2 regions of the Arthrobacter sp. UYCu512 genome follow, and region 1 is predicted to be linked to the other one. Evidence: riboswitches for the same ligand, from Rfam matches in the RefSeq annotation. Region 1 holds a riboswitch; the other holds the start of a gene.
What was found. A riboswitch is a leader RNA that binds a small molecule or an ion and turns the genes downstream of it on or off. The one in region 1 is predicted to bind cyclic di-AMP.
Positions count from the first base shown of each region.

Region 2: it holds a riboswitch for cyclic di-AMP, as region 1 does, so the genes downstream of both, ABIB49_RS02180 (aggregation-promoting factor C-terminal-like domain-containing protein) here and ABIB49_RS08280 (M23 family metallopeptidase) in region 1, are expected to answer to the same signal.

Region 1 covers NZ_JBEPPA010000006.1:166,564-173,685, reverse strand. Annotated here, with positions in the region: gene ABIB49_RS08295 (MFS transporter) at 1-1,286, shown strand, start outside; gene serC (phosphoserine transaminase) at 1,314-2,441, opposite strand; gene ABIB49_RS08285 (iron-dependent transcriptional repressor DtxR) at 2,707-3,405, shown strand; cyclic di-AMP (ydaO/yuaA leader) riboswitch at 3,545-3,758, shown strand; gene ABIB49_RS08280 (M23 family metallopeptidase) at 3,763-4,584, shown strand; cyclic di-AMP (ydaO/yuaA leader) riboswitch at 4,732-4,890, shown strand; gene ABIB49_RS08275 (NlpC/P60 family protein) at 5,148-5,924, shown strand; gene ABIB49_RS08270 (HNH endonuclease) at 6,145-6,645, shown strand; gene mobA (molybdenum cofactor guanylyltransferase) at 6,717-7,122, shown strand, end outside.
Region 2 covers NZ_JBEPPA010000001.1:450,125-457,246, reverse strand. Annotated here, with positions in the region: gene ABIB49_RS02195 (winged helix-turn-helix domain-containing protein) at 1-730, opposite strand, end outside; gene ABIB49_RS02190 (response regulator transcription factor) at 1,414-2,154, shown strand; gene ABIB49_RS02185 (sensor histidine kinase) at 2,158-3,789, shown strand; cyclic di-AMP (ydaO/yuaA leader) riboswitch at 3,927-4,087, shown strand; gene ABIB49_RS02180 (aggregation-promoting factor C-terminal-like domain-containing protein) at 4,086-4,820, shown strand; gene ABIB49_RS02175 (HAD-IA family hydrolase) at 4,863-5,546, opposite strand; partial or broken gene ABIB49_RS02170 (VOC family protein) at 5,601-5,877, opposite strand; gene upp (uracil phosphoribosyltransferase) at 5,971-6,606, opposite strand; gene ABIB49_RS02160 (phosphatase PAP2 family protein) at 6,619-7,122, opposite strand, start outside.

The DNA.
Region 1 (7,122 bases):
CCAATATTGGGACCTGGATGCAGCGCACAGCCCAGGACTGGCTCGTTTTTGACCACCTGACCGAGCACGACGCCAGCGCCATGGGCATCACGATGGCCCTGCAGCTGGGACCCCAGCTTTTCCTCGCTCCCGTCGCCGGGCTGATGGCGGACCGTTACCACCGCAAACAGCTGCTCATCCTGACCCAGTCCGCGATGGCACTGCTAAGTGCAGGGCTGGGCATCCTGGTGATTTCCGGTGCGGCGCAGCTATGGCACGTCTATGGGTTCGCCCTGCTGCTGGGAGTCGTGTCCGCCCTCGACGCCCCGGTGCGGCAGACCTTCGTCTCGGAACTGGTCCACGATGAGTACCTGCCCAACGCGGTGGCCCTCAACAGCGCTTCCTTTAATGTGGCCCGGATGATCGGACCGGCGGTGGCGGGTGTCCTCACGGTTGCTGTCGGCCCGGGCTGGGTCTTTATGATCAACACCCTGACCTTTGTGGCGCTGCTGCTGAGCCTGTGGAAGATTCCCGCCACGACGCTGCGCCTGCTGCCCCGCGCGGCTGCCGGCAAGGGGCGGATCCGCGAAGGGCTGCGCTATGTGCGGTTTCGGCCGGACATAGTGGTGGTGCTCGTTGCGGTCTTTATTGTGGGCACGCTGGGACTGAACTTCGTGTTGTTCATCGCGGCTATGGTCGGAACGGAATTCGGCCTGGATGCCAGCGCCTTCGGTCTGATGAACTCCATCATGGCCATTGGCTCGGTCGCTGGCGCGCTGCTGTCAGCCGGCCGGAAGAAGCCCCGGCTGCGGTTCATTTTCGGCGCGGCCGGTGCCTTTGGTGTGACCTCCGGCGTCGCCGCGCTGGCCCCCAGCTACTTCTGGTTCGGGGTGGCACTGGTACCGGTCGGGCTCTTCGCCATCACGATGATGACAAGCGCCAATGGCTATGTGCAGACCACGACTGACCCGGTGATGCGCGGCCGGGTGATGGCGCTCTATATGGCCATCTTTATGGGCGGCACGCCGATCGGCGCGCCGTTCGTGGGCTGGGTGGCGAACATTGCCGGTCCGCGCTGGGCCCTGAGTATCGCGGCGGCGTCCGGACTGGTCGCTGCCCTGATCGGGCTGTTGTGGATCGTCCGGGCCAAAAGGCTGCGGCTCCGGTTCGACCGCCGGGCCCGGGGGCTGAACCACTTCCGTGTCGTCTCCGCCGGCACGCGGAGGGAAGCTGGACCCGACGGCAGCGGGCCGCCGGCAGGCGGCGCCGCCCGGGGCCAAAACCCGGGCGGCGCCGTCGAACACTGACGCTGCGGCGCCGCTGCGTTCGGGGTGCTACTTTTTCAGTTCGCCCACCACATAGTCGATGCATTCCAGCAGAGCCGAGACATCGTCCGGCTCGATGGCCACGAAAGTGGCGATGCGCAGTTGGTTACGGCCCAGTTTCCGGTACGGTTCGGTGTCCACAATGCCGTTGGCGCGCAGCGCACCGGCGATCGCGGCTGCATCGACCGAGTCGTCGAAGTCGATCGTCGCAATGACGTTGGAGCGGTCCTCTGGCCTTGCCACAAACGGGGTGGCGAACGCCGAGGCCTCGGCCCAGCGGTAGATCCGTCCCGCTGAGTCCGCGGTCCGTGCCGAGGCGAAGTCCAGCCCGCCGTTCGCATTGAGCCACTGCACCTGGGCGTCGAGGGTAACGAGGGTTGCCAGCGCCGGCGTGTTGTAGGTCTGGTTCAGCCTGGAGTTCTCAACCGCGGTTTGGAGGTCCAGGAAGTCCGGGATCCAGCGGCCGCCGGCCTTGATCCGGGCCGCACGCTCCAGCGCGGCCGGGGAGAACAAACCAAGCCAAAGCCCGCCGTCGGAAGCAAAGTTCTTCTGCGGAGCGAAGTAGTACACATCCGCTTCCGCGACGTCGACGTCCAGTCCGCCGGCAGCTGACGTTGCGTCCACCAGGACGAGCGAACCCTCATCGGCGCCTTCGACGCGCCGCACCGGAGCCGCGACGCCGGTGGACGTCTCATTCTGCGGCCACGCGTAAACGTCGACGCCGGCTTCGGCCCGGGCTTGCGGACGGGTGCCCGGCTCCGACTTGATGATGGCGGAATCGGCCAGGAACGGTGCCTTGTTGGTTGCGGCAGCGAACTTGGAGCCAAACTCGCCAAAGGACAAGTGCTGTGCCTTGTTCTCCACCAGGCCGAAGCTGGCAATATCCCAGAACGCGGTTGATCCGCCGACGCCCAGGATGACCTCATAGCCCTCAGGTGCGCGGAAGAACGCGCTGAGCCCGTTCCGGACCGACCCGACCAGGTTCTTGACCGGCGCCTGGCGGTGCGACGTGCCCAGCAGCTTTGTCGCCGCGGCGAGTGCTGCCATCTGTTCCGGGCGGACCTTGGACGGCCCGGCGCCGAACCGGCCGTCCTTTGGAAGGAGGTTTGCGGGAATCGTGATGCTGGTGTCGCTCACAGTGGCTCCAATTTTCGGCTGGTACTACGGGTGGCTCGGGTGACGGCCCGGCAGGGTGGCTGCGGCGGAGCCTGTTGTTTCATTCTGCCTGACTGTCCCGCGGGGGAGGCAAAAGGGACCGTCACAGTCCGGTCATTGAGATTATCCGGAGTAACTCAAATTAGGCTAAGCTGGCCTGCGAACGTACGGCGGAGCCCGCCAGGTTGCCGGCAGCGCACGGTACGGTGGAAATCACGCAAGGACGGCGCTCGAGGAGCTGAGCTGAATGACGGATCTGATCGATACAACCGAGATGTATCTTCGGACCATTCTGGAACTTGAAGAAGAGAACATCGTCGCCCTTCGCGCCCGCATCGCCGAACGGCTGCGCCACTCCGGTCCCACTGTTTCCCAGACCGTCGGCCGGATGGAACGCGACGGGCTTGTGGTTGTCTCCGGAGACCGCCACCTTGAACTGACCGGGGTTGGCCGGAAGCGCGCCATCGAAGTCATGCGCAAGCACCGGCTTGCCGAGCGGCTGCTGGCCGACGTCATCGGACTCGACTGGGCCTACGTCCATGAGGAGGCCTGCCGCTGGGAACATGTGATGAGCGAACGGGTGGAGCGGCGGATCTTCGAACTTCTCAACCATCCCACCGTCTCGCCCTATGGCAATCCGATCCCGGGTCTGGCGGAACTGGGCGGCCTGCCCGCCGACCCCAACCCTGACGGCGTCGTGAATCTGCTCGAAGCCATGGCCGGCTATGGTCCTGATTCCAGTGTCAGGGTCGACCGGCTGGCCGAGCCCATCCAAGTGGAGCCGGAACTGCTGGTCCAGCTCGATGAAGGCGGCATCCGCCCCGGCGCCCTGGTATCCCTGGAGCGCGTGGGGGAGTACATTTCGGTGCGCGTTCCTGACATCGAAGGTGCCCTTGAACTACCGCCTGAGGTCGCGGCCCACGTCTTTGTAACCATCGGTTCCTGAGGTTGCCGCGACAGCCCGGGGCCATCCGAGAGTTGTCCACAAGCTGATAACGGATTTATCTCTGGACGGCTTAATCGCCTATAGTTGGAGACTAGTACCGATACCAAAGCGTTATCTGATCCGAAGCCGAGCCCTGCCAGCGGAACAGTCGCAGAATCATCTCCTGGCAGGGGCGGGGGAACCACTTTTGGCTGTTTAGCGGCCTTGGGGTGAAGACCGTCAGCGGCAAGTACCCACAAACACGGAATCCATCGGATGCCCCTGTGCGTGATTGCTTGCCACGGCGGACCGGGTCGTTGATCTCTCTGACCCGAATCCGACAGCTAACTCCGCAGGCTCTCCAGAGAGGAACCGTTGTTGACCACCCAGACCGCCAAGGGCCGCCGTCGTGCGAGCGGCCCTGCCTCGGAGCCGCGTCCCGCCGCTGCCATCACGGCAGAGCGTCCGCGCGACGCGCACCGTGACGCGCGCAGGGATCGCCGCAGCCCCTTCCGCCAAGTAACGGATTTTGCCGCCGCAAGCGGTGTAGGGCAAAAGGCGGGTATTGCACTGGCCGCTGCGGGCTTGGCCCTCACCGTCACAGTTCCCGCGACTGGCCCTGTTCTGGCCACTGACGCCGGCTCCGGCGCGGCAGCCAGCCCGGCAGTCGTGCAGCCGGATGTGACAGCAGCAGAGGCCAAGATCGACTTCAGCCGCACTGCCGTAACCACCAAGGGCGATCCGGACGGAAAGCTCAAGCAGTTACTCAGTGCACAGTCCGCCGGCTCGATCACCCGGGCGGCCTCCGCAGGCAGCCTTGGGGCGCCGCTGGACCAGATGGTCACGGCGTCGCCGTTTGGCTACCGCGTCAGCCCCATCACCGGAGGCTCGGGCGAGTTCCACCGCGGGCAGGACTACTCGGCGCAGTGCGGCACCGTCGTCCACGCTGCCGCGAGCGGCACCGTGACATTCACCGGCTGGCACCCCTACGGCGGTGGTAACCGCGTGGTGATCGACCACGGCAACGGCCTGGAGACCACCTACAACCACCTGTCCTCCGCCAGCGTGAAGGTGGGCCAGCAGGTCTCCCGCGGGGATGTTGTGGCTCTTAGCGGTACCACCGGCGCCTCCACCGGCTGCCACCTCCACTTCGAGGTTATGGTCAACGGCGAAGTCGTCGACCCGACCGGATGGCTCTGAAAAGTTGAGGGAACACTCTCGCATTCTGGGGACACGCCGTGATCCGAATGTGACATTAGGGTCCAACTGCTGTAAAGTTTGAGCTACGCCAACTTTTTCGAAGTTGGCGCTCTTGAGTGGATTGCCTAGCTCTGCCACCGCTCAAGGTCCGTTCGCATGACATCGTCTGGCAGGGGCGGGGGAACCAATTTTGGTCTTCGCAAGAAGGCCTTGGGGTTAAGTCGCAAAGCTTCCCAGGAAGCAGCGCGGCCGGGTGACTCCCATCCGAATCCGACAGCTCACCTCGCAGGCATTGGGAGAGGCTACTTTCGTGCATACACGCCAAAATTCCGCGCTTCACCGCGCTTGCGCTGCTCTTTCGAGCCCGCTGGAATCCAATGATCGCGCCGGCCTTGCCGGTGCCCGGACCGCAGGCCACACGGTTGCCGCTTTTGGCGCGTCTTCGCAGTACACCCTTCGCTAAGTAACCCATTTTCGGGGCGATCCGGCGTACCCCCAAGATGCCGGAGCGTCCTCAGCCCGCGCCTAAAAGCGCGGACCAGGAACACGAAAGAGAGAACTTAATGACTACTCGTGCAAACGCACGGCATCGCGCCGAGGTCACCAAGACCAACTCGCTGGCCGTCATTGCCAAGGCTGTCGGCGGCAACGCCGGCGGCATGGGTCGCCAGGCCGCAGTCATCGCTGCTGCTTCCGGCCTCGTCCTGACCAGCGGTATCGCAGCCAACGCTGCTGAGGCCAACGTTCAGCGCGAATCCGCCTCCGCTTCCACACTCGACGTCCAGTCGAGCACCCCGGCTGCCATCTCGGCTGCTTCCACTATCGCGATCTCCTTCGAGAAGCCGGCCGTCACCACCACCCCGGCTCCGGTTGTTGAGGCCCCGAAGCCCGTTGTGAAGGTCCAGGAAACGCCTGCTGCCAAAGCGGCCGGTACCCAGGTCGCTGCTGCCGCAACTGCCGCCACCGGCACCGCGGTAGCAGCCGTTTCCAAGGCGCCGGCCGTCGCCAGCGGCATGGGCGCAACGATCGCCGCTGCCGCTTATGCCCAGCTCGGTGTCAGCCAGGACTGCACCGCACTGGCCACGAACGCGCTCGCTGCCGCAGGCATCAACTACCACGGCTGGCCGGCAGGTTACCTGTCCCTCGGCCGCACGGTGAGCGCCGCCGAGGCACAGCCGGGCGATCTTGCCTACTACCAGAACGGTGGCGCCGGCATGGCCCACATCGCCGTTTACGTCGGCAACGGCATGGCCGTTCACGGCGGCTGGAACGGTGGAACCACCTCCCTGCAGACGGTCAACGTCGGCTCCGGCCCGGTCTTCATCCGCGTCGGCGGCTAAGACAGCAGCTTTAGCAACACAAAGGACCCCCGCCAAACGGCGGGGGTCCTTTGTGTTGCCGATCCGTGAACTTCGGCCGACACGGGCAGGGGAGAGCAAAAAAGATTCGGCGAATTGCCATGTCCGTGTTTACTCTTGTTTTGTCGATCCATAGCCCGACCATGCACAGGGCAGCCGGCCCTCGTGCCCCTGGCGGGTGCGGCCGTGAAGAGGTATGCGGATGCGCACTCTCGTTCTTAATGCTGGATATGAGCCGCTGGCGGTGGTGACCTTCCGCCGGGCGCTTGTCCTTGTGCTGACCGGGAAGGCCAGTGTTGTGGCGGAAGGCGGCGAACCTGTGGTTGGGCCGCAGGATGTGCTGGGCCGGCCGTCAGTGATACTGCTTAACCGGTATATCAGGCCCCGGTACAACACCACTACGGCGGTGAGCCGCCGCGGTGTGCTCCGCCGGGACGGACACCGGTGCGCCTACTGCGGCAAAGCCGCGCACACCATCGACCATGTCCAGCCCAAATCAAGGGGCGGCGCGGATTCCTGGGAGAACCTGGTTGCTGCCTGCCTGCGGTGCAACAACGCCAAAGGGGACCACACCCCGGCGGAGATGGGTTGGAAGCTCGGGTTCAGCCCGGCACCACCGAGGGGCACCATCTGGCAAATCAAAGAGCTGGAGAAACCAACACCGGCCTGGGACCCTTTCCTGCTGCCGGAATCCGCTGCCTGAATCCGGCCGGCGTTGGCTCGGACCCGGTCGTGGGCTTCGGTGGCGGGCCTGGAGGGCGCTAGGCTGGGCCGGTGGAATTCGATGCTGTTATTCTCGCCGGGGGCCGGTCCTCCCGGCTCGGAGGTGTCCCCAAGTCCGGACTGATCCACGACGGCGCCACCCTCCTGGAGGGTGCCCTGCGTTCTGCGCGGGGCGCGGTGGCTGTAGCCGTCGTGGGGCCCGACCCGGGACCGCTGCCCCGAGGTGTGGTGCGCTGCCGCGAGGACCCGCCCTTTGCCGGACCGGCCGCCGCCGTCGCCGAAGGCCTGGCTGCGCTGGAACGCAGCCGCGGCGCCCGGCCCCGGGCCCCGTACACCCTTGTCCTGGCCGTTGACATGCCCGGGGCAGGTGCCGCCGTCCAGGCGCTGCTGGACGCGGCGGCGGAAGCACCGCCTGGTGATGGCCTGATGGCCGTCTCAGCGGAGGGTCGGCGGCAGC
Region 2 (7,122 bases), on a different contig from region 1:
CGATGGTCCGCTCGTTGGGCACTTCTTCGGCATTGCGCCACAGGCCCTCCAGCAATTCATCACGGCCTACGGTACGGGTGCCGTTCTCAACGAGGTAGTTGAGCAGCTCGAACTCCTTGAACGTAAGGTTCAGGGATTCGCCGTCGAGTGCCACTTCACGGCGGGCAAGGTCGATCAGCACACCGGACGGGCGGGGATCCTGCGGCTGCTGCAGGCGGGCGCTCTCGGACCGCTGGCGGGAGCCCACTGTGGGGTCGCCGAAGGTGGAACGGACGACGTCGAGGGCGGAGCCCGGCGCGCTGGCCGGTGCGACGGCGACGGCGGCGTAGCTTTCGGCACCGGATACCAGCGACTGGGCGTAGGCCCGGATTTCCTGGGCCAGCTTGGCAATGGAGGTGCCGGCAGCCGCTGCTGTCTCCTCATCGATACCCATGTAGAGCACAAAACCCCGGGCGACGTTGTCAACCGGGACGGGGCGGAGGGGGCTGCCGCCGGCAGGGGCAATCACGGGCGTCGGCGCAGTGGCCGGTGCCGGCGGAACAGCCCGGAGCTGTCCATAGGAGTTGGGGTTGTAGCCCTGGGGTGCAAAACCCGGAGTGGGGAAGCTGTTTCCGGAGCCGGCGGGCGCGAAGGATGCCCTGTCGCCGAAGCCTTGGCGAATACCGGAGGTCTGGCCGGCTTTGCCGGCGTTACGGACGGAGATGTGGACGTATCCGGATGCAACTGACATGGATTGCTTACCTCAATGTGAATGGCCGTCATCGCGGCTCGAATGCTACTTTTCCCCGCAATGAATACTGGGGAGGGGCGCCCGACACTGGGCTGGGGCGAATGCCTAGAAACCTTTGGGGTGTAAAGGTTAGGCGTGCATTCGACAACAGCGCTTCCCTGCGTCAGCGGGTGCGCTGATCCAGGAAACTGCGGCTGCAGGTGCTGTTGAGTTCTTGTTCACAATTGAAGTGTGCAACGTAACAATGAAAACTTGCAAGTAACAAAGGCTCCTGGATTCCACATTCTGAGACGAATATTCACAATGTGGTGCGGATCACGCTTCGGCCAAGAGGGCGAGTCGAGCAACAGATTTTACGATCAGCAAGCAAATGCTGCCTTTTGCGAATCCTATTCGGCAAATCGAGACAACGAGCATGCATAATTCTTTGCTGGCGAGTTGAGTGACTACTGGGCCGCCACTCCACGCGGGGCTGCCGTCCCACCTGGTGGTCATCCTGCTGCCGGGAAGCGCCCGGACCCGGGATCACGCAGCTTGGCGACCGCCCAGCGGCTTATCTTGGCGACCGCATCAGCAGGACGCTGCCGTGGGCAGTCTCCTCTCCAGCTCGCTAGGGTGGGATTCACAGGTGCCGCACAGGATCACCAAAGGCGTAGCTAACCGGCAGATCGGAGAGTTGTCCCATGGCCACCTCGCACTCCATGACCAACAACCTCCCGCAGCTGAGCCATCCGGACGGCTCCCCCATCCGCGCCCTGGTAGTGGACGATGAACCGAGCCTCTCCGAGCTGATGAGCATGGGCCTGCGAATGGCGGGCTGGTCGGTGGCTGTCGCCGCCGACGGACCGGAGGCCATGAAGCTCGCCCGGGAATTCCGGCCCGACGTCCTGGTGCTCGACGTGATGCTGCCCGGGTTCGACGGCGTCGAGCTCCTCGGCAGGATCCGGGCCTTCGCGCCGGAGGTACCGGCATTGTTCCTGACGGCAAAGGACGACGTCCAGGACCGCATCACCGGGCTGGCTGCCGGCGGCGACGACTACGTGACTAAGCCGTTCAGCATGGAGGAAGTGTTGCTCCGCCTGCACCGGCTGGTCCAGCGGTCCGGGGTGGCAGCAATGGATACGGCCGAACTCGTCGTCGGGGACCTTGTCTTGAACATCGACACACGGGAAGTGCGGCGCGCAGGTGACGAGCTCCACCTCACGGCCACCCAGTTCGAGCTGCTGCGCTACCTCATGGAGAACCCGAAACTGGTCGTCAGCAAAGCCCAAATCCTGGACCGTGTCTGGGACTACGACTTTGGCGGGCAGGCCAACATCGTGGAGCTCTACATCTCCTACCTCCGCAAGAAGGTCGACGCCGTCCACCCGCCGATGATCCACACGGTCCGCGGCGCCGGCTATGTCCTGAAGCCGGCGGACTGAATCGTGCCTGTCCGTTCCGGCAGGGCCGGCCCCGCCGGACCCGTGTGGCACACCCCTTCCAGCTGGCACCTGCGCACCCGGCTTGTTCTGGTTGCCATGGCCCTTCTGGTGGCGATCTGCGGTGCTGTCGGCCTAGTCAGTTACGCCTCGATGGATTCCTTCCTGACCAGGCAGCTCGACACACAACTCGAGCAAGCCGCGGACCGTGCCCGCGAGTTTGGCCGCACCGGCGGCCGCGCCGACCCCCTTGAGGCCCGGGGCCAGGGAATCGGGACCCTTAACGCCAGGATCGTGGCCGGCTCGGTACGCGGCGCCGGTTTCCTCGCCGAAGACGCCACCCGAAAGTCCCTGACCAGGGAGGACAACGCAGCTCTCCTGTCGCTCCCTGCGAGCAGCGAGCCGGTCAACCGGTCTCTTTCCGCCGGGGCCTATCGGCTGGTAGCTTTCACGGCCCCGGACGGCGGCGTGATCGTGACCGGGCTGCCGCTCGCCGAGAAATTGAACACGCTGGCCTCTTTGGTTTGGACTATGGTGCTTGTCTCTGCGGGCGGCCTTGTTGTCATTGGCCTCGCCGGCACGGCGTTGATTCGCCGCACCATGAAGCCGCTCGATCAGCTCTCCGAGGTGGCCACGAAAGTGTCCCGCCTTCCCCTCGACGCCGGAGAAGTCGGACTTGCCATGCGGGTGCCCGCATCCGCAGCACATCCCGGCACCGAGGTGGGCAGTGTTGGCCACGCCCTGAACCTGATGCTGGACAATGTGTCCAGCGCACTCGAAGCCCGGCAGAAGAGCGAAATGAAGGTCCGCCAGTTTGTCGCAGACGCCTCGCACGAGCTGCGCACACCCCTGACGGCGATCCGCGGGTACACCGATCTGATGCGGATGACCGAACACTTCACCCCAGACGGCGAGAAGTCCCTGGCCCGGGTGCAGAGCCAGTCCGAGCGGATGACCACCCTGGTGGAGGATCTGCTCCTGCTTGCCCGGCTGGACGAGGGCCGGCCGCTCCGCCTCAGCGACGTGGACCTCACCCAGCTGGCCATCGAGACGGTGAGCGACGAAAAAGTGATGGCACCGGACCGGGTATGGCACTTGGAGCTCCCGGCGGAGCCGGTGGTGGTCCGCGGCGACACGACCCAGCTCCACCAGGTTCTGGCCAACCTGCTCTCCAACGCACGCAAGCACACTGGAACCGGCACCACCGTGGTGACAGCTGTGCAGCGGGCTCCCGACGGCACCGCCGTGATGACCGTAACGGACAACGGCCCCGGGATCGCCCCGGAGTTCGTGGACCGGGTCTTTTCGAGGTTTACGCGCGCGGATGCGTCGCGCAGGAATCCTGCAACCGGTACAACGCCGGTGTCCGGCCGGCCTCGCCCGCTCGTGCCGCTGCGCGCACACCGGCTGCCGTCCGCACCGGGTGCGGACTCACCCCTCGCCGCCGCGGCTGCCGGCCCGGCCCGAACTGCCGCGTCGTCTGAGGGCACCAGCGGGCTGGGATTGTCAATTGTGCAGTCGATTGTGGAAGCCCATGGCGGCACTGTCAGCGTAACGTCGGTGCCGGGCCGGACCGAGTTCACCGTTCGGCTGCCGGACGCTCCGGCCGAGGACCGGACACCCCGCCGCTCCAGCTAATCCGCGAAGCAATCCGCCGCGCCGAACCCGCCGCTCCTGTTATCGAAATGTGACATTGGCGTTCCGGTCCTGTACCGTTTTTAGCGTGCGGTCATCACTCGGACCGCATATCCGGATGCACGCCAAACTCTGCCGCCTCCCGGATTCCGCTGGATTAGGCAGAGGCGGGGGACCCAGAGTTCCCGGGCATTTCTGCACATTGCGCCCTTGGGGTGAAGCCGTCACGTGAGATTCCGTGCGGCCGGGTGACCTCATCCGAACCCGACAGCTAACTCCGCAGGCGTTGAGAGGCGACCATGACTGAATTCACGGTACAAACACGCCCTGAGGGCGATGTAAAGAGGCGCTCCAAGCCGTCGCGACACCGCGCCGAGCCCGCCAAACCGGCGTCGGCCCTGTCCCGGTTCACCACCGGCCTGGGCTCCACCGGCCGCCGGGCGGCAGTTGTCGCAGCGGCGTGTGCAGTGCTCGTGGGAGCCGGCGCCGCCGGCCAGGCGTCGGAGACAGCCACCCGCAACGCCAGCAGCGCCAGCAGCGCCACAAAATCGGCAGTCAGCGCGGATCCGCTGCAGCACCTCGACTTTGAACGCGTCCTGGTGGCGAACCAGACCGTTAGCCCGCCGGCCGATGCCCCGGCCCCGGTCGCCGAGGTTAAGCCTGCCGAGTTACCGGCCCCCGCCGCCGCACCGGCGCCGGAGCCCGCGCCGGTTCCTGTTGCCGTTGACGATCCCGCCGGAGCGCAGGCTTATGCGGCCAGCCAACTGGGTGCCCACGGCTGGGACGCCGGCCAGATGCAGTGCCTGGTCAAACTCTGGACCAAGGAGTCTGACTGGAAGACTACTGCCACCAACCCGAGCAGCGGCGCCTACGGCGTGGTTCAGTCCCTCCCGGCCGAGAAGATGGCCAGCGCAGGCGCCGACTACCTCACGAATTACCGGACGCAGATCAACTGGGGACTGAACTACGTCCAGGAACGCTACGGCTCACCGTGCGGGGCGCTGAACTTCCACTACGCGAACAACTGGTACTGAGCTGCGGCGGAGGCACCGGCCCTTCGAAACGGGGCCACGGTTTCACAGCCGGAAAGAGATGATGCTGCGGCCGGCGTCGTCGACCCCGACCTCGCACAAGACGGCTGAGTAATCGGCGATGCGCAGAACGCCGTCGGGCAGTTCGCCGGGGTTCGGGCCTACCGCCACCGTCCGCATCCCGGCAGCCAGGCCGGCGGCGATGCCGGCCGGCGCGTCCTCGAAAACCACGGCGTCCGCCGGGTCCACTCCGAGCAGTTCGGCCGCGCGCAGGTAGCCTTCCGGGTGTGGCTTACCGCGGCCGACGAGATCTGCTGTCACGGCGGTGGCGGGCAAGGCAAGACCGGCGGCGGCCATCCGAATGTCTGCCAGCAGCCGGTCCGCCGATGTCACCAGGGCGACGGCGTCCGCCGGCAGCAGGCGCAGCAACCCGGCAGCGCCCGGCAATGCCACGATGCCGGCAGTCCTGGCGCGTTCCATGGCACCCAGTTCCGCGGTGAGGGCCGCGACGTCGGCTCCCGCCGGCGCGAAGCGCCGCACCGTGTCCGCTGCCTGAACGCCATGGGAGGTGCGCAGGATCTCGGCAAGGTCCAGACCATAGCGGGCAGCAAACTCCCCCCAGACCTGTTCCACCGCTGCGGTGGAATCAACGAGAGTCCCGTCCATGTCAAAAAGCACCGCCCGGACGGTGAAGGCGGTCGGAAGCGCGGTGCCGGTAACTGAAGTCATCGTCCCATCTTGCCGCGTACCAACCGGATGTTCCGGATCCCTTGGCTGTCCGGAGCCGGTTGACCGTGCCGTGAGCTGTTGCACCGCCCACTTGTTGCCGTCGGGATCGGCAAAGTAGAGGAAATGTCCCCAGTCCTGGACATCGACGCCGCTGCCGTCCACGCCGTTGTCCTTGAGCTGCTTGTGGGCGGCCTGAATGTCGCTGACCACGAGTTGCAGGGTCGGTGCCGTACCCGGCGGTGCATCGCTGGGGCCCTCACCGAACGCGATCGAGCAGCCCGAGCCCGGCATCGGATACGGGAATTAAAATGAGTTCGAGTTTCCAGTCCATGGGCTCAGGCCAGTCCCGTGTTGAGTTTCCCGGCAGGCCGGGCCCCCACTGGTGGGAAGGTCCGCCGCGCCGGTGTTGCTGCCGGGCGCTGGCTCAGCCGGCCACACCGTAGAGACGGTCGCCGGCGTCGCCCAGACCCGGGACGATATAGGACTTCTCGTTGAGCTTCTCGTCGATCGAAGCAAGCACGATCGTGACGTTGGCGTCAGCCAGCTCTTCTTCCAGCTTCGCCAGGCCTTCCGGCGCGGCCAGCAGGCAGATGCAGGTGACATCGGAGGCGCCGCGTTTGAAGAGGAACTTGATGGCCTCGCGCAACGTCCCGCCGGTGGCAAGCATGGGGTCCAGGACGAAGATCTGCCGGTCCGTGAGGTCCTCGGGGAGGCGCTCGGCGTACGTGATGATGTCCAGGGTTTCTTCGTCGCGGGCCATGCCCAGGAAACCGACCTCAGCGGTGGGGACCAGCTTGGTCATGCCCTCGAGCATGCCGAGGCCGGCTCGCAGGATGGGGACAACCAACGGAGTCGGTTTGGTGAAGGCGGTGCCAACTGTGGTGCTGACCGGCGTCTCGATGGTCACCGGTTGGGTGCGGACATCGCGGGTGGCCTCATACGCCAGGAGCGTGACGAGCTCCTCGGTGAGCTGGCGGAAGACCGGGGACGGGGTGTTTTTGTCCCGCAGAACGGTGAGTTTATGGGCGACCAGCGGGTGGTCCACAACGAAAGTGCGCATGGGTCAAAACTATCACCCGGCGGATGGGGTCCTGCCCGTGGGACCGGGGGCGCCGGCGTCGCGCTCCTCACCCGCAGTGCTGCCGCCGGTGGCGTCGGCGTTAAGGTGGACCTCGTTGTCAAACGTCGGGGCTGGACCGGCCTGTTCGCGGTGCCGCAGGACGTGGAAGAGCCGGTGGGCCAGGATCACTATCCCGACCCATGCCAGGCCCAGAATCCAGCCGAAGATTACATCGGTCATCCAGTGGTGGCCCAGATAGACCCGGCTCATTCCCATCGCGAAGATGAAGACCGCGCCGGCCGCTATCAGGCCCACCCGGGCGATGGTGCGTGTGATCTGCAGGCATGCGAGGTACACCACCAGGCCGATCACCACAGTGGTATTGAGCGTGTGGCCGCTGGGGAACGACGGCGATGACTCATAAGGCGGCACGGCGTCGGTGTGGTCCGGGCGGGTCCGGCCGATCAGTTTCTTGCCGATGGCGGTTGCCGTCACAGAGACCGCGGCGGCGCCTCC